Regions from separate parts of the Buttiauxella sp. 3AFRM03 genome, predicted to be linked through region 1. Evidence: predicted binding sites of a transcription regulator. Region 1 holds the regulator's gene; the other holds the start of a gene.
The links. Region 1 encodes PurR, which represses purine synthesis genes. Its sites were predicted from a motif close to CANGCAAACGTTTGCNTG; they were not measured.

Region 1 (9,412 bases):
TGACGCCGCGACTGCCGCTTAATACGCGCGAAACCGTGGCTTTGGAAACCTGCGCAAGACGTGCAACATCATTAATATTCGACATGGTCTGTTTCCCACTTCTCAGCCAGAAACGGGCCTTGCGGCCCGAGTGCTGAGATTACGTCCGGTCGTTAAAGCCATTTTCTGCAGCGGTCGTGCGATACCACTCACCGCTTTTCTTGATAGTGCGCTGCTGTGTCTCAAGGTTTAACGAGACAAAACCGTAACGGTTTTTATAGGCGTTACACCAGGACCAGTTATCAATAAACGTCCACATGTGGTAACCGAGGCAATTGCTGCCTTCGCTGATACCTTTATGCAGCCACTTCAGGTGGTCGCGTACAAAATCAATGCGGTAATCATCCTGAATCTGGCCGTTTTCATCGAAACGCTGCTCGTTCTCAACGCCCATGCCGTTCTCTGAAATATAGCAATTTGGGTTGCCATAATTTTCACGCAGATTAGTGAGAATATCGTAGATTCCTTGCTCGTAGATTTCCCAGCCACGGTACGGGTTCATTTTGCGGCCAGGCATTTCGTAGGCTTCGAAGAACCATTCCGGCATGAATGGGCTGTCAGGGTTCACTAGCGAGTCGCGGCATTTGATGCGGCGCGGCTGGTAGTAGTTGATACCCAATAAATCGACCACACCCGCCGCCAGCAGAGCTTTGTCTTCTGGCTGGCAGACTGGCAATTGGCCGTGTTCTTTCAACAGCGCCACCAGTTCTTGCGGATATTCACCACGCAGCGCCGGGTCGAGGAAGCTGCGGTTAAACATCAGGTCAGCAATATTTGCCGCTTTCACATCTGCCGGGTTTTGTGAGCGTGGATAAGATGGCGTGAGGTTGAGGATAATGCCAATCTCGCCGCCGTCGTTACGCTCGTGGTAGGCCTTCACCGCCAGAGAGTGCGCAATCATAGTGTGGTAAGCCACGGTGGCTGCACGTTTGAAATCCACTACATTCGGGTAATGGAAGTCGTACAAATAGCCGCCTTCAACCGGTACTACTGGCTCGTTGAAGGTGAACCAATGCTTTACACGGTCGCCGAACAATTCGAAACACTTGCTGGCAAATTCAGCATAAGCCGTGACAACGTCACGATTCTCCCAGCCGCCTTGCTGCTGCATCACCATTGGCATATCAAAGTGGAACAGGTTGATGAACGGCTTAATGCCTTGCGCCAGTAATTCATCAATAACTTGATTGTAGAAGGTCACCGCTTCCTGATTGACCGTACCGCGGCCTTCCGGAATTAGACGAGCCCAGGAAATCGAGGTACGGAAAGTGTTGTGATTAAGCGCTTTGAGCAGCGCAATATCTTCTTTCCAGTTCTTGTAGAAGGTGGAAGTCTCTGCCGGGCCTACGCCGTTATGGAAACGGGTCGGTTGCTCTTTAAACCACCGATCCCAGATGGTGGCCGTTTTGCCAAATCCGAGTGTTTCGCCTTCCGTTTGTGGTGCTGAACTGGCGCTGCCCCACCAAAAATTATCAGGAAATTGGTATTTCATTTTTGTTCCTCATTTGACGAGCCTGCCATACCGGCAGGCTATAAAAAATTAACTTACAGTAATCGGGTTCTCGTTTTCCTGTGCACTGCGCTCTTCGTCCTGTTTTAGCAGGGTGCGCTCGTAAGCCTTCAGGAAGGGGTAATACATCACAGCCGACATGACCATACAAATCAGGCACATGATTACGGGACTTACCGCCCAATTTGCGGCCCACGACGCGCCAATGGGTGCCGGGGTTGTCCACGGTGTTAACGACACAACTTGTGCCACCCAACCTAATTTAGTCGCGATGTACGCCAGGGTTGCGTTAATCATCGGCACCAAAGTAAATGGCAGGAAGAACAGCGGGTTCATGATGATTGGCGTACCGAACAAAATGGGTTCGTTGATGTTAAAGAAGCTTGGCACCACGCCCATTTTACCGATAGTACGCAGGTGAATGGCGCGGCTACGCAGCAGCAAGAACGCCAGCGGCAATGTTGAACCGACGCCGCCAATCAGCAGGTAGTGATCCCAGAAACCTTGCAGGTAGATATGTGGCAGCACGTTACCGGCGGCGAGTGCGGTCTGGTTCGCCGAAAGGTTGGCCATCCAGAATGGGTTCATAATCCCGGTGACAATCAGTGCACCGTGGATACCGGCAAACCACAGGATCTGGCAGATAAACACCGAAATCAGAATCGCAGGCAATGAGTCAGAGGCCGAAACCAGCGGTGCCAGCAGGTGCATGATCGCTTCCGGAATAATCATTCCGGTGGTCGATTCAATAAATAAGTTCAGCGGATGGAGCGTGGCGACAATCACCACCACCGGAATCAGGATCTCAAACGAGCGCGCAACACCGGTTGGGACTTCTTTCGGCAAGCGGATAGTGATGTTGTGGCGTTTGAGGAACGCATACATTTCGCTGGCATAAATGGCCGTCAGCAGTGCGGTAAAGATGCCCTGGCCAGAGAAATATTGTGTTGAAATCTGCCCGTCTTTATACGGTGCTGCGACCAGTAAAAAAGCCATAAATGCCAGTAAGCCGGTCATAATCGGGTCGAGCTTATAGTGCTTTCCGAGGCTTGCACCAATACCGACCGAAATAAAGAATGTCATGACACCCATGCTGAGGTTAAACGGCAACATCAGCTGTTCGCGGTAGGTGAGAGAAAAACTCAACCACGAGCGGGCAAAGCCCCAACTACTGTCAGGTGAGAACGGCGGGAAAATAAATACTAACAAGAAAGAACCGATGATCATAAACGGTAGGGCAGAGATAAAGCCGTCGCGGATGGCGATGACATGGCGCTGAGAGCCCATCGCTCCGGCCATGGGAGTGACTTTTTGCTCAATCACATTGACCATTTTTTGGTAGATGCTCATGGCGGTATCCTTGTTATTGTCGGGGTAAGTGGATTGATTGTGAAACAACAGGGAAACCGGTTTCCATTGAATAAAGAGATAAGTGTTAGCGAGATCAAACTCGTGAGGAAAGGAGAGCTGGAAACGTGAAGAAGTTCACGATTTGTTAAGAAAATGCTAAACCCCGGACTAGCCGGGGTATTAAATCAGTGCGGGACGCGTAAGCCGTGTTCGATGCCGCGGCTAAAGACGATTTGCCACAGTTGAATATCGCGGGCGCGGAAGGCTCCGGCACACGCATTAAGGTAATAACTAAACATCCGTTTGAATCGTTCTGAATAGTTACTGGCAAATTCCGGCCAGGTATTCTGGAAACGCTCGTGCCATGCCATTAACGTTTTATCGTAGTCGGCACCAAAGTTATGCCAGTCTTCCATCACGAAATGGCCTTCATTGGCATCGGCAATCTGGCGCACGGACGGCAGGCAACCGTTCGGGAAAATGTATTTGTCTATCCACGGGTCAACGCAGTTATCGGTTTTATTCGAACCAATAGTGTGCAGCAGGAAAATACCCTCTGGTTTCAGGTTGCGGTCAACCACATTGAAATAGGTGGCATAGTTTTTCGGCCCGACGTGTTCAAACATGCCAACTGAAACAATGCGGTCAAACTGCATTTCTAAATCGCGATAATCTTGCAGCAAGATAGTCACGTCCAGCCCGAGACAACGTTCCTGAGCCATTTTCTGCTGCTCGGCAGAAATGGTCACGCCATGAACCACGACCCCATAATGCCGTGCGGCATATTCCGCAAGCCCACCCCAGCCGCAGCCGATATCCAGCAGCGTCATACCTGGCTCAAGATGCAACTTATCGCAGATCATTTTCAGTTTGGCATTCTGCGCATCGCTAAGGGTAGTGGCTGATTTCCAGTAGCCGCAGGAATATTGCATATGTTCATCGAGCATCCGGCTAAATAAGTCGTTGCCAAGATCATAATGTTCTTTACCGACAATCCAGGCGCGTTTTTTGGATTGCAGATTTAATATTCGGGCTGCAGCAATGCGCAGGGTGTCTTTTAAATGGCGGGGGAGTTGATTCTCAAGTCCGGCACGGATGGTGTTATTGAAAAATATATCCAGCCGTTCGCAGTCCCACCAGCCGTCCATATAGCTTTCACCCAGCCCGAGGGTGCCTTCTTGCAGCACGCGCTTAAAAAAATCGGGATGCTTAACCTGGATATCGAAAGGGCGCGGGCCGTTAATTTCCACGCCAGCCTGCGTGAGCATTTCGCTCACGATTCGATACCACGGGTTATTTCTTATGCTGACTTCTTCTATACACGATGAACTCATAGCTTCTCCATCACCATTGTGAGAGGAACCTTAAAACAGCGTAGACGCTATTTTGGGCATGTGAGAAATGTCACGGAAAATACCGCGAGCCTGATATCCGACGTAGAACAGAGAAAGGGGGGCGAGAGCCCACAAAAAAAGCTTCTAAAACAACAAACGGGAGCACAAAGGCTCCCGTCAAAACGTCATTATTATTGTGCTGACGGTCAAGCCGTAAATAAGTATAGGCTCGCCCAGGCGGTGATTCAATGAAATATTGTTAGCAAGCTAACTACATTACTGTCACGCAAACGATACATTAATGTGCATCGGATTCAGCAGGTTGCCAGACTTTGACATGACTACGGCGTTGCAGCAAGTAGCCCAACATGGCTAAGACGATGGTCACCAGCATGACGCTGGTGGTGGTCAACAACGGGGTTGCGACCAACCATGACACCATCAAACTTGCCAGGAAGCACAAACCTAATTGCAGCGTATTTTGCAATGCAGCTGCTTTACCGGTGGCCTGCGGGAATGGCAACAAGGCTGAAGCAACGACGATCGGGTAAATCGCACCATTAGCAATCGCCATCACGCAGAATGGAATCAATAGCAGCGTGAGGCTGGCATGGCCGCTGACCGCCACACCCCAGGTACCGAAAATGCTCAGGGTGTAGAGTGCAAGTAACCATGGCAACATTTGCTTGCCTTGCCATTTTTGCAGCGCGCTACGGCAGCCGTAGCCGCCAATCAAGAAGGCGATGGTTTGCGGCACATAACTCAGTCCAATAACCGCCGGGCTGTAACCCATATCGTTAAGAATGAATGGCGAACCGGTCAGCCAGGCAAAGAAGCTGGCGGAGCAGGCGGCATAAATCAATACGTTCCCGCTGTACACGCGTGAGCGCAGCAAAGAGGTAAAGCTGACTTTATTATCTTCGGTTTGCGGATGGTGCTGAGTGCGGGGTTTCAGACGTAAAGTCGGGATCATCAGCACCAGCGTGATGGCAAACAGGGTAGCGAAAATCGCCTGCCAGTCAAAGTGAGTCAAAATCCAGCTACCGAGCAGCGGTGCCAACGCCGGAGACAAGCCAACCAGTGGCATAATGGTGGCGAAAATACGGTTAGCGCGATTCGCCGGATAGTAATCGGTCACCAAAGCTTGCCAACTGACGGCCGCAGAACAGACGCCAACCGCCTGAACAAAACGCAGTACCAGTAGCGCGGTGGCGCTTTCAACCCACAGCATGCCGATACAACCGATGGCGAACAGGCTTAAACCCGCCAGTAATACCGGTTTACGACCGAAGTGGTCTGACAATGGACCCCACATCAACTGGGCAAACGCAAAGCCGGCAAGGAACAGACTCAGGCTGGCACTGACGGCAGAGGCGTCGGTCTGTAAATCTTGCTGAATGGCAGCGAAAGCAGGCAGATACATGTCTGTGGCGAGGAACCCCAGCACACTTAATCCGGCCAGCCAGATAAGAAATCCTTTTGATGGTTGCATAATTTTCTCTTGTTTTATCTTGCAGGTTAATCGCCGCGAGAGTGTACGGAGTGCAATTACGCTTGTGAAACGCTAATATTTGTAGGTTGCGTTCAAAAAATTTGTGAGCAAAGAAATGTGGTCAGAATACTCGCTGGAAGTCATCGATGCGGTAGCGCGCAATGGCAGCTTCAGCGGTGCAGCACAAGAGTTGCACCGCGTTCCGTCTGCCATTAGTTATACGGTGCGGCAACTCGAAGATTGGTTAGCCGTTCCGCTATTCGAACGTCGTCATCGGGATGTTGAATTAACCCCTGCTGGCGTCTTTTTTCTCAAAGAAGGCCGCTCTGTTATCAAAAAAATGATGACGACACGGCAACAGTGCCAACAGATCGCCAATGGATGGCGTGGTCACCTGGCGATTGCAGTTGATAACATTGTAAAACCGGAGCGAACGCGGCAACTGGTGCTGGATTTCTATCGCCATTTTCCTGATATCGAATTACGTATCTTTCAGGAAGTGTTCAACGGCGTGTGGGATGCGCTGGCGGATGGACGCGTAGAAGTGGCGATTGGCGCGACTCAGGCGATTCCGGTTGGGGGGCGTTATGCCTTCCGTGATATGGGAACGTTGAGCTGGCGTTGCGTGGTGGCTTCCTCGCACCCACTGGCACAGTGCGATGGGACGTTAAGCGATGATGACCTGCGTGCCTGGCCATCGCTAGTTCTGGAAGATACTTCGCGTTCATTACCAAAACGAATTACCTGGCTGTTAGATAACCAGCGCCGCGTGGTAGTGCCTGATTGGGCGTCCGGTTCGGATTGCTTGAGCGCGGGGTTGTGTATCGGCATGGTGCCGTTACATATTGCCAAACCGTGGGTTGCTTCAGGGAAATGGCGCGAATTAACGCTGGATAATCCATTCCCTGACGCGGCATGTTGCCTGACATGGCAGCAAAACGATGCATCGCCAGCGTTGGCCTGGCTGTTGGATTACTTAGGCGATAGTGACACGATGAATCAGGAGTGGCTACAGGAGCCGCTGTAAGTCTGCTGGATGTCGCTTGCGCGACATCCGACACACACTTAGCGGCGATAATCGCGAAACGGGCCATCAGCCACAGAGCGGCGTTCAATCAGACGCGGGTGAACCTCAATCGACTGCGACTCTTCGCGTTTGTTGACGATTCTATCCAGCAGCATATTAAACGCCGTTTCCCCTAGCGAATCTTTCGGCTGGTGGATGGTGGTCAATGCCGGTGAGAAGTAACGCGCGTTGCGTACGTTGTCGTAACCGATAACGGAAATATCCTGCGGTACGCGCAGCCCCATTTCATCAGCAGCGCAAATAGCACCCATCGCCATAATGTCGCCGCCACAGAATACCGCTGTTGGGCGATGAGACTGGCCGATGATCTGCTGCATGGCGCGGTAACCTGATTCAGGTTCAAAGTCTCCCTGAACAATCCAGTTTTCCGGAATGGAAATTCCCGCTTCTTCCAGTGCTTTCATAAAGCCTGCATGGCGGCCGCCACCGGTGTTACGTTCCATTTGCCCGGGAATGGCGCCAATTTCGCGGTGGCCGCGTTCAATCAAATAACGTCCAGCAAGATAACCGCCGTGGAAAGCGTTATCGACCACGGAGTCGGTGAAATCGGCACGAGCCTCGCCCCAGTCCATCACCACCATAGGGATGTGACGGTACTCTTCAAGCATGGTGAGCAATGATTCAGGATATTCAGAGCACATCACTAACAGGCCATCGACACGCTTTTGTGCCATCATCGATAAGTAAGCGCGCTGCTTTTCAAAGTTGTTGTGCGCGTTGCCCAAAATCAGGGTGTAGCCTTTTTCAAAGCAGCTATTTTCCACCGCTTCGATTATCTCGGCGAAATAGGGTGCTTCACTGGAAGTGGCAAGCAGACCAATCGTTTTGGTGTGATTAACTTTCAGGCTTCGTGCTACGGCGCTTGGCGAGTAGTGCAATTCTTTAATTGCTGCCCACACCGCATTGCGCGTTTCTTCCGCCACAAAACGGGTTTTGTTAATCACATGTGATACGGTTGTAGTGGAAACGTTTGCGCGCTTCGCCACGTCCTTGATTGTCGCCATTAAAATTCACTCCGGGCTATATCGTAAACCCTTGATTGCTATTATGTTAAACGTTTGCGTACGCTGACTCCACAGGCAACATGATGGTTGCAGGTATGCCGGGATTGCGACATAAAACGGGAGGAGGGCATTGAATTGACGATACGCAACAAATTAGCGAGGGATTTTGGCCTATCCAGGCGAAAAGTGGAAGAGGGAAAATTGATATCAGATTAAAACCTGGAGGATTTTTATCTCTGGTTGTGGGAAAATCACCCTGACACATCGATTGTATGGATATAAAAGGAGTTTAATGATGAGCACCGATTTGAAATTTTCAATCACGACGACGGTAATTGTTTTGGCTTTGATTGTTTTCGGCGCACTAACTGCCGTACTGCACTGATTTTTACGCTTTGATCAAGATGGGCCGCAAATCGCGGCCCATTTACTTTTGCATTAAGCTGCTAAATTCTTCGCAACAAACGCCCAGTTCACCAGCGCCCAGAAATGCTCAAGGTAGCCAGCACGAGCATTGCGGTAGTCGATGTAGTACGCATGTTCCCACACATCCACAGTCAACAGCGGTTTAGCTGCAGTCGTCAGTGGGGTGCCAGCGTTAGAGGTAGAAACAATCGCTAATGCGCCATCTTCCTGTTTAACCAGCCATGTCCAGCCAGCACCGAAGTTCTTGATAGCAGCATCAGTAAATTGCTGCTTGAACTCAGCGAAGCTACCAAAAGATTTATTGATGGCTTCCAGCAGTTCGCCAGTTGGCTCGCCGCCAGCATTTGGTGCCAGGCAGTTCCAGTAGAAAGTGTGGTTCCAGACCTGAGCGGCGTTGTTAAATACGCCACCTTCGGAAGTACGAACGATCTCTTCGAGGGTTTTACCCTCAAACGCGCTGCCTTTAACCAGATTATTCAGGTTAGTGACATAGGTTTGATGGTGTTTACCGTAATGGTATTCCAGGGTTTCGGCGGAGATATGCGGTGCTAAAGCATCTTTTGCATACGGTAGTGCAGGTAGTTCGAACGACATTGCTAACTCCTTATTATTGTTTACATCTAGACAACACTTTTAGTGCGGGTTTAGGGTAACAAATTGAAAGGGTAAGCAAAAGAGGAACACGCCTGCCCAATGAAGGGCAGGCGCAGATTTTCGACGAATTTTTAACGAATGGTTTTGGAGGTCATGACACGTTTAGCGCCAACATAGTGGCGTTGCCAGTAATCTTCGCTCAAGGAAGTGATTTGGATATCCCTGCCCGAACGTGGAGACTGAATGAACTTACCGTTGCCTACATACACGCCTACGTGATCCGCAGTGCCGCGACCTTGTGTACGGAAGAATACCAGGTCACCTGTTTCCAGCTCACCACGATCCACCGAAGAGGCATCACGCAGGTGATACATTTCGTTAGCAGTGCGTGGAATACGGAACTTCACCAAATCTTTATAGGCGTAATAAACCAGACCGCTGCAATCGAAACCGGTACGCGGTGAAGTCCCACCCCAGCGATACGGTTTGCCAATCTGGCCCATCAATTTGTTCATCGCCGTTTTCTGTGCTTTTTGCACCCGGACTTTATGCGCAGCGGCAATCGTCGTTGGTTGC
Region 2 (9,412 bases), 640 kb from region 1:
AGCCCGATGGCGCACCCGATTCGCCCGGACAAAGTTATCGAAATGAATAACTTCTACACCCTGACCGTGTACGAAAAGGGTTCTGAAGTTATCCGTATGCTGCATACCTTGCTGGGTGAAGAGAATTTCCAGAAAGGCATGCAACTATACTTTGAGCGCCATGACGGCAGTGCGGCGACCTGTGATGATTTCGTGCAGGCAATGGAAGATGCGTCAAACGTTGACCTGTCGCATTTCCGCCGCTGGTACAGCCAGGCGGGGACGCCAGTGGTCACCGTGCGTGATGATTACGACCCGGAAAATGAGCTGTACCGGCTTACCATCAGCCAAACCACGCCGCCAACCGCTGAACAGCAGGAAAAGCAGCCGTTGCATATTCCGTTCGACATCGAACTGTATGACAACGAAGGCAAAGTTATTCCGTTACAGAAAAATGGCCACCCGATTCATCACGTGCTGAATGTGACTCAGGCAGAGCAGACGTTTGTCTTTGATAACGTTTATTTCCAGCCGGTTCCGTCATTGCTGCGTGAGTTTTCAGCACCGGTGAAACTGGAATACAAATGGAGCGACCAGCAGCTGACGTTCCTGATGCGCCATGCACGCAACGATTTTTCCCGTTGGGATGCCGCGCAAAGTCTGCTGGCGACGTACATCAAGTTGAACGTCAACCGCAGCCAACAGGGCCAGCCATTGTCGCTGCCACTGCATGTTGCCGATGCTTTCCGCGCTATTTTGCTGGATGAGAAAATTGACCCGGCACTGGCGGCAGAAATTCTGACGCTGCCATCGCAAAACGAAATTGCCGAGCTGTTCCAGAAAATTGACCCGCAGGCGATTGCTGCCGTGCATGAAGCGTTAACGCGCACGCTGGCAAACGAACTGGCCGATGAATTCCTGGCAGTTTATAACGCCAACAAGCTCGATGCTTATCGCGTAGAACATGCGGATATCGGCAAACGTGCGCTGCGTAATACTTGCCTGCGTTATCTGGCGTTTGGTGATCAACAGCTTGCCGAGCAACTGGTGCGTAAGCAGTATGAAAGTGCAGACAACATGACGGACTCTATCGCCGCATTGTCTGCTTCTGTAGCTGCACAATTGCCGTGCCGCACAGAACTACTGGCTGCGTTTGATGAGAAATGGCATCAGGACGGTCTGGTGATGGACAAATGGTTTGTGTTGCAAGCCACTAGTCCGGCGGCAGACACATTGAGTAAAGTGCGTGAATTGCTGAACCACCGTTCGTTTAGCCTCGGTAACCCGAACCGTGTTCGCTCGCTGATTGGTGCATTCGCGGCGGCTAACCCGTCAGCGTTCCACGCACTCGACGGCAGCGGCTATCAGTTTATGGTGGAAATGCTCAGCGAGCTGAACCACCGTAACCCGCAGGTGGCGTCACGTCTGATTGAGCCGTTAATTCGACTGAAACGTTATGATGAAAAACGACAGGAGATGATGCGTGCAGCGCTGGAACAGCTGAAAGGGCTGGAAAACTTGTCGGGCGATTTGTTCGAGAAGATCAGCAAGGCGTTAGCTTAAAAACCACCCTTACCCTAACCCTCTCCCTGAGGGAGAGGGGATTACCCGGTGTTCTCCCTTTCCCTGAGGGAGAGGGGATTACCTGGAGTTCTCCCTCTGAGGGCGAGGGGATCACCTGGAGCTCTCCCTCTCCTGGGGGAGAGGGTCGGGGTGAGGGCGAACAAACTTAACCGGTGCGCACCACGCGCTCCGGTTCCTCCACAACCTGCCGCTTCATTACACGTTCTAACACCTGCGCTTCCAGTTCAGCCAGCCGCACAGAGCCGAGCTTACGTGGGCGAGGCAAATCAACCGTGAGATCCAAACCGATCTTTCCTTCTTCAATCAATAACACGCGATCCGCCATCGCAACGGCTTCGCTGACATCGTGCGTCACCAGCAACACCGTAAAGCCATGTTCCTGCCACAAAGAGACAATCAACTCCTGCATTTCGATACGCGTCAGGGCATCCAGCGCGCCCAAAGGTTCATCCAGCAATAACAGCCGTGGGCGATGAATCAGCGCCCGAGCCAGCGCCACACGCTGCTTCTGGCCGCCGGACAGGGCGGCCGGCCACTCGGTAGCGCGATTGGCAAGCCCAACCGCTTCCAGCGCTTTCGTCGCCGCGTCTTTCCAGTTTCCTTTCAGCCCCAGACCGACATTATTTATCACTGATTTCCACGGCAACAAACGCGCATCCTGGAACATTAAACGTGTTTCATCCTGGCTTTCGCGCAGTGGGGCATTTCCGGCAATCAGTGACCCGCCGTTGGGATTTTCCAACCCTGCCAGTAGTCGTAACAACGTACTTTTACCGCCGCCACTGCGCCCGACCACCGCAACAAATTGCCCGGCAGGAATATGTAATTCCAGCTCATCAAGAATTGTTTTATTGCCGTAGCGTTTGGTCACGCCGTTAAGGAGTAGGGGAGTCCCCTGGTTTAAACGTGCGGTATTCATGCGTTCTCCTCCTGTAACTGGTAAGCAGGGTGCCAGCGCAGCCAGACTCGTTCGAGTAATTGCGCGCTGATGTCAGCGAGTTTGCCGAGCAGGGCATACAAAATTATGGCGACGACAACCACATCGGTTTGCAGGAATTCACGGGCGTTCATTGCCAGATAGCCAATTCCGGAGTTTGCCGAAATCGTCTCGGCAACGATTAACGTTAGCCACATCAGGCCAAGTGCGAAACGAATGCCGACCATAATCGAAGGCAAAGCCCCTGGCAGAATCACCTGGGCAAACAGGCTAAAGCCTGACAACCCATAACTGCGGGCCATCTCCAGCAAGCCCTGGTCAATATTACGGATGCCGTGCCAGGTGTTGATGTAAATCGGGAACAGCGTGCCGAGAGCCACGAGGAAAATCTTCGCTGATTCATCAATGCCGAACCACAAAATGACCAGCGGGATTAGCGCCAGGTGCGGAACGTTACGCAGCATCTGAATCGAGCTGTCCAGCAAACGCTCCCCCCAACGCGAAAGCCCGCTAATCAGGCCGAGAACCAGGCCTAATGAGCCACCAATACTGAAACCAATCACCGCACGCCATGAACTGATCGCCAGGTGTTGCCACAATTCACCGCTGGCTGAGAGGTTCCAGAATGCAACCACCACCCCTTCCGGAGAGGGGAGGATGCGCGACGAGAGCCAGCCTGCGCTCGAGGATAGTTGCCAGATGGCGATAACCGCCACCGGCAAGACCCACGGTGCCACTCTCAGCAACAGTTTGTGCGTTGAAGGGGTCATTGGCGGCTCCTTAGCTTTGCGCGACTTTGCGCGGGATAAAGTCATTCGCCACGACTTCGCCTTTTTCATGAATCTGGCGCGGCTGTGGGATTTGTGGAATCGTGACGTCAAGGTGCGGGAACAGCAGTTCGCCGACGCGATAAGCTTCTTCCAGGTGCGGGTAACCGGAGAAAATAAAGCTGTCGATACCCAGTGCGGCGTATTCATTAATCCGAGCCGCCACGGTTGGGCCATCACCTACCAGTGCAGTGCCTGCACCGCCACGCACCAGGCCGACGCCTGCCCACAAGTTTGGGCTGATCTCCAGGTTGTCACGCTTGCCGCCGTGCAACGCCGCCATGCGGTGCTGGCCGACAGAATCAGTGCGGGCAAAAGCGGCCTGTGCTTTGGCGATGGTTTCATCATCCAATTGCGAAATCAGGCGATTGGCGGCATCCCACGCTTCTTCATTGGTTTCACGCACAATCACATGTAAGCGAATACCGAAACGTACCGTGCGGCCATGAGCCGCGGCTTTCGCACGGACTTGCTCAATTTTTTCTTTCACTAAATGTGGCGGTTCGCCCCAGGTCAGGTAGAGATCCACCTGTTCAGCAGCCAAATCCTGTGCCACATCCGAAGAACCGCCAAAGTAGAGCGGTGGGCGAGGCTGCTGCACAGGCGGGAATAACAGTTTTGCCCCTTTGACCTGAATATGTTTGCCTTCGTGATCCACCGTTTCGCCTTCCAGCAGGCGACGCCAGATGTGGGTAAATTCAGCTGAAGCTTCGTAACGTTCCTGATGATTGAGGAACACGCCATCTGCGGCTAACTCTTCCGGGTCGCTACCGGTCACCAGGTTAAATAAAGCACGCCCGTTGGAAAGCCTGTCCAGCGTCGCGGCCTGGCGTGCAGCCACGGTTGGCGACGTCACGCTTGGGCGCAGTGCGACCAGAAATTTCAAACGCTGCGTTACCGGAATCATCGATGCCGCAACCAGCCAGGCGTCTTCGCAAGAACGGCCTGTCGGGATCAGTACACCAGTAAAACCGATTCTGTCTGCCGCCTGAGCAATTTGTTGCAAGTAGGCATGGTCAACCGGACGTGCTGCATCGTTACTGCCTAAGTAGTGGCCGTCACCGTGAGTCGGCAGGAACCAGAATAAGTTTAAGCTCATGATTTATCTCCTTTAGCGGGTTGCCAGATGCGGGTGCGAATATCGACTTTCTTAGGCACTAAGTGGTTGTCATAAAACAGATCTGCGGTTTGCTGTTGTTTGGCGGCAGTCTCGGCGCTGACCGGGGTAATCACCGTTGGTGGGCGATGGTCGAAATAGGTAGCAATCACGTTTTCCGGCAACCCCATGGTTTTTGCCAGTAGCGCAACGCTTGCGTCACGCTGGGTGCGAGTTAACGCGTCGGCATCGCTAAATGTTTTCAATACGTGTTGCAGGAACGGACCGTTTTGTTCCGCGTAAGGGCGTGAAGCGAGGTAGAACGAACCGGTTTGATTTAGCTCGCTGCCGTCGGTTAAGACGCGCACGCCGCCATTCAACAGTGCAGCTGAATAGTACGGGTCCCAAATTGCCCAGGCATCAACGTTGCCCTGCTGGAATGCGGCGCGCGCATCAGCTGGCGTTAAATAAGCAGGCTGGACATCAGTAAATTTCAGCCCTGCTTTTTGCAGTGCTCGTAGTACCAGGTTGTGGGAGCTGGAACCTTTCTGGAAAGCGATTTTATGCCCTTTAAGATCCGCCACGGTTTTCAGTGGGCTATTCTCCGGCACCAGAATCACTTCGGCTTTTGGTTTTGCCGGTTCAGAACCGACATACACCAGGTCCGCGCCCGCAGCTTGCGCGAAGATTGGCGGAATATCTCCCGTGCTACCGAGATCGATACTACCGATGTTCAGGGCTTCGAGCATTTGTGGGCCAGCCGGAAATTCAATCCACTGGAACTTAGTATTTGGATACTCTTTTTCCAGAAGCTGGTGGCTTTTCGCCAGTACCATGCTGACCGAGCCTTTTTGATAACCAATGCGCAACTGCTCTGGCCCCGTATCTGCCGCGTGAAGCGTGGCGCTCAGGCTTAACGTTCCTGCGAGTGCAAGCCACGGCGCGGTTCGTTTCAGAAAATTAAACATGGGCAACTCCTTGCGTCTTAAAAGGGGAAGAGACAATAAAATCCCGGCGGTGCAGAGCCTGCCAGAAGGTTTCCAGCGCGTTATCGAGACGTTGTTGTAAGTTGTTGCTGAATACCGGTTTGTGCTGGTAATCCGCTATCTGGCTGTCATCAGCAAACACGCCATGTAGAATTTCCTGCGCTTTCAGCGCATTAAGGACGGGTTTCAGCGCGTAATCGACCGCCAGCATATGTGCCACTGTTCCGCCGGTAGCTAATGGCAGCACGACCTTTTTATCCAGCGCACGTTCAGGCAGCAGGTCGAGCAGGGTTTTCAGCGCGCCAGAAAAGGAAGCCTTATAAACAGGAGTCGCAATGATCACGCCATCGGCCTGCTGTAATTGTTCATTTAAAGCGAGCAGCGCAGGGCTATCAAAACGGGCGTACAGCAAATCTTCTGGCGCGAAATTCTGTAGATGCCAGTGACACACCTCGATATCCAGAGCGCTTAATTTTTCGCGGGCATATTCCAGTAGAGCACTTGAACGAGAAGGGAAGCGCGGGCTTCCGGCAAGGGTGATCACACGCATATCGTTTCCTTATAACTAATTGTTTGCTTTTAGGTAACATTGATAACAATTGAGTGTGATAGTCGCGCAGAAGTGGTAATCCACTAAATGATTTATCCGGGAATCATTTGCCAAAAACTGAATAACAAAATGGAGGGAAGAAAACGTTTGCGCTGATTCGGTCTTTTTTGTTGCAGGTCAATTCCATTCACGTCCGTTATCGTTAATAATACTGCCCCAGTTTGCATACTGGGAATTCTGGAGTGTTCATGTACTACCCCTTCGTTCGTAAAGCCCTTTTCAAGCTCGATCCCGAGCGCGCTCATGAAGTGACATTTCAGCAATTGCGTCGTGTAACAGGTACACCTCTCGAATGGCTGGTGCGGCAAAATGTGCCCTCTAAACCGGTGACCTGTATGGGTCTGACCTTTAAGAACCCACTGGGTCTTGCTGCCGGTTTAGATAAAAACGGTGAGTGTATTGATGCACTGGGTGCCATGGGCTTTGGCTCCATCGAAATTGGTACCGTCACGCCTCGCCCACAACCAGGAAATGACAAGCCGCGTATCTTCCGTCTGGTAGAAGCAGAAGGCTTGATCAACCGCATGGGTTTCAATAACCACGGCGTAGATAACCTGGTTGAGAACGTTAAAAAATCCCATTTTGATGGGGTATTGGGTATCAATATTGGCAAGAATAAAGACACGCCAGTAGAGCAGGGCAAAGATGATTATTTGATCTGTATGGATAAAATTTATCCGTATGCGGGTTATGTCGCGATCAATATTTCCTCGCCAAATACCCCTGGATTACGCACGCTGCAATATGGTGAAGCGTTAGATGATCTGTTAGTGGCGATTAAAAATAAGCAACAAGCGCTTCAGGAATTGCATCATAAATATGTGCCAGTTGCCGTGAAGATCGCGCCGGATCTTTCTGAGGAAGAATTGATCCAGGTGGCTGATAGTTTAGTTCGCCATAATATCGATGGGGTCATTGCGACCAATACCACATTGGATCGTAGCCTGGTTCAGGGTATGAAATATTGTGACGAAATGGGTGGATTAAGTGGCCGTCCGGTTCAACTTAAAAGCACAGAAATTATTCGCCGCTTGTCGCAAGAATTAAATGGTCGCTTACCTATTATTGGTGTTGGCGGTATTGATTCGCTGATTGCTGCTCGCGAGAAGATGGCGGCGGGTGCCTCACTGGTGCAAATATATTCTGGATTCATATTTAAAGGCCCACCGCTGATTAAAGAAATCATCACTGGGCTGTAAACATTTTTCCTTTCAGACAACCGGGGCTTTATTTTCAGCCCTGGTTGTTTTATATTCCACCACTGTTGCTAAATTATACATATTGGTCTTTTATTAAATGTGTTCATTAACGAAGCGGCGATAAGGATGTTTTAAATCGTGGGAATAAACGAAAGGGCAAATAGTTATGCGGATAAAACCGGACGATAATTGGCGTTGGTATTTTGATGAAGAGCATGATCGTATGATGCTCGATTTAGCCAATGGTATGCTATTCCGTTCACGGTTCCCTCGTAAAATGCTCACACCAGATGCCTTTGAAAATACAGGCTTTTGTGTAGATGATGCCGCTCTTTTCTTCACCTTCGAAGAAAAATGTCGCGACCTTATTTTAAGTAAAGATCAGCGTGCTGAACTGGTATTAAATGCGCTGGTAGCGATTCGTTATTTGAAACCACAAATGCCAAAAAGCTGGCACTTTATCTCTCATGGCGAATGCTGGCAGCCGGTCCCTGGCGACGCGGCTTGTGTCTGTTTGAGTGATGATATGCAGCAAGTGAATCTGCTGGTGGTCGAAACGGGCAACAATGCTGCACTCTGTTTACTCGCCCAACCGGGTTTACAACTGGCAGGCCGCACTATGCAACTTGGCGATGCGATTAAAGTGATGAATGACAGATTAAGGCCGCAACCTTTGGGCAACGACCTCAGTCTCGATCAAGCTGTTTAATTTCCCGCTAATTCCACATCGCCCGCAGGAATACAACTACAACACAGGATTGTGCCATCGTCATTGATTGCGCTTTTCTTCAACGCCTTGACTTCCCCGCTGACTAATTTAATTCGGCAACTGCCGCAAATTCCGGCCCGGCAAGAATAGGGCACACGGATACCTTGTTGTTCTAGCTGCTCAAGTAACACTTGCTGATTGTTGCCGCGGAATTGTTGGCCCTGCCAGTCAATTGCCACATTGCTTTCTTGCTGCTCAAAAGGTTCTGGCTCTTCTTCGGTGGCCCCTGCGCCATAAGCTTTTGCTGGTTTGGTCGCCAGCACTTCCAGCTCATCGCCCACTCGAATAATGCCGCTATTGCGGGCAATTAAATTCTGGCCGAAATCGACGTCGCCATTATCTTGAGCGGTGCGGAATTGTTGCAGCGTTACCAGGGGTTCGCCGCCAGGATGTTTACGGCCACGCTCTGGACTGACGGTGGTAAAAATACAACGGCTACAAGGTTTCGCGACATCAAACGTCACACCACCAATACGCACCACTTTCCAGCTATCTTCAGCCCAGGCTTGTGCGCCAGTGACCACGATATTTGGGCGGAATTGCGCCATTTTGACGCTTGCCCGGCAGCGGTTTTGTAAATCACGTAACGAAGCTTCGTTAACCAGCAGGAATGGATAACCGTCGGCAAATGACAGTGGTACCTCTTGATGACGTTTCACGCGACGGGTCAACGTTTCGCCCAGCCAGCGCAACTGCACCGGGCGCGAAAAGAATCCGCTCAACCACTGGTTAATTTCATCCGGCGCTATCCGTGCTGTGAAATGATTACCCCACACTTCGGTCGGTTCGGCCTGAGGTTGAAAATCAGCAAAACGCACGCTGGCAGAACTGCCGTCGGGTGCGCTCAGAAATAAGCCATCGTGGGTAATCGCCGGGGTGAAAAGCACCATTTGCGGGAACTGACGCGCGGTAATAAAAGTGCCATCAGATTCGGTGACCATAAAAATGCGGTCAAAGGCTAAACCGCTGCTGCTTGCCTGAGCATGCGAGAGGGCAAGACCGCGCATCGATTTCACCGGGTGAATATAGAGTTGGGATAGGGTGATCATTGCGCTCCCTCGGCATAAACGAATAAATAAACAATATAAGAGGCCAACTTTATGACATGCGTGGCAGATTGGCTATAATGCGCCACAATTTTCTTTTTATACCTGATTAAGTGACGATATGAATTCTCTGTTTGCCAGTACGGCGCGTGGGCTTGAAGAGCTATTAAAAACTGAACTGGAGGGCCTTGGTGCGCAAGCATGCCAGGTGGTTCAGGGCGGCGTACATTACCAGGGGGACTCACGTCTGCTCTATCAAAGCTTGATGTGGAGCCGCCTTGCGTCCCGCATTTTGCTGCCTTTAAACGAATGCAGTGTTTACAGCGATCTCGATTTGTATCTTGGCGTACAGACCATCGACTGGCCTGCGCTGTTTGGC

Region 2: pyrD (quinone-dependent dihydroorotate dehydrogenase) is a predicted target of PurR. The motif match lies at 6,096-6,113, and genes of this name have one in related genera.

The regions. Positions count from the first base shown of each region.
Region 1 is NZ_CP033076.1:601,792-611,203, reverse strand. Features, by position in the region: gene D8682_RS04115 (LacI family DNA-binding transcriptional regulator) at 1-85, opposite strand, end outside; gene D8682_RS04110 (glycoside hydrolase family 1 protein) at 140-1,531, opposite strand; gene D8682_RS04105 (PTS sugar transporter subunit IIC) at 1,580-2,899, opposite strand; gene cfa (cyclopropane fatty acyl phospholipid synthase) at 3,085-4,233, opposite strand; gene punC (purine nucleoside transporter PunC) at 4,532-5,725, opposite strand; gene punR (DNA-binding transcriptional activator PunR) at 5,841-6,752, shown strand; gene purR (HTH-type transcriptional repressor PurR) at 6,791-7,816, opposite strand; gene D8682_RS27410 (YnhF family membrane protein) at 8,109-8,201, shown strand; gene sodB (superoxide dismutase [Fe]) at 8,255-8,836, opposite strand; gene D8682_RS04065 (C40 family peptidase) at 8,968-9,412, opposite strand, start outside.
Region 2 is NZ_CP033076.1:1,239,576-1,248,987, reverse strand. Features, by position in the region: gene pepN (aminopeptidase N) at 1-1,542, shown strand, start outside; gene ssuB (aliphatic sulfonates ABC transporter ATP-binding protein) at 1,709-2,482, opposite strand; gene ssuC (aliphatic sulfonate ABC transporter permease SsuC) at 2,479-3,270, opposite strand; gene ssuD (FMNH2-dependent alkanesulfonate monooxygenase) at 3,281-4,426, opposite strand; gene D8682_RS07470 (sulfonate ABC transporter substrate-binding protein) at 4,423-5,391, opposite strand; gene ssuE (NADPH-dependent FMN reductase) at 5,384-5,959, opposite strand; gene pyrD (quinone-dependent dihydroorotate dehydrogenase) at 6,208-7,218, shown strand; gene zapC (cell division protein ZapC) at 7,385-7,927, shown strand; gene D8682_RS07450 (YcbX family protein) at 7,924-9,036, opposite strand; gene rlmKL (bifunctional 23S rRNA (guanine(2069)-N(7))-methyltransferase RlmK/23S rRNA (guanine(2445)-N(2))-methyltransferase RlmL) at 9,155-9,412, shown strand, end outside.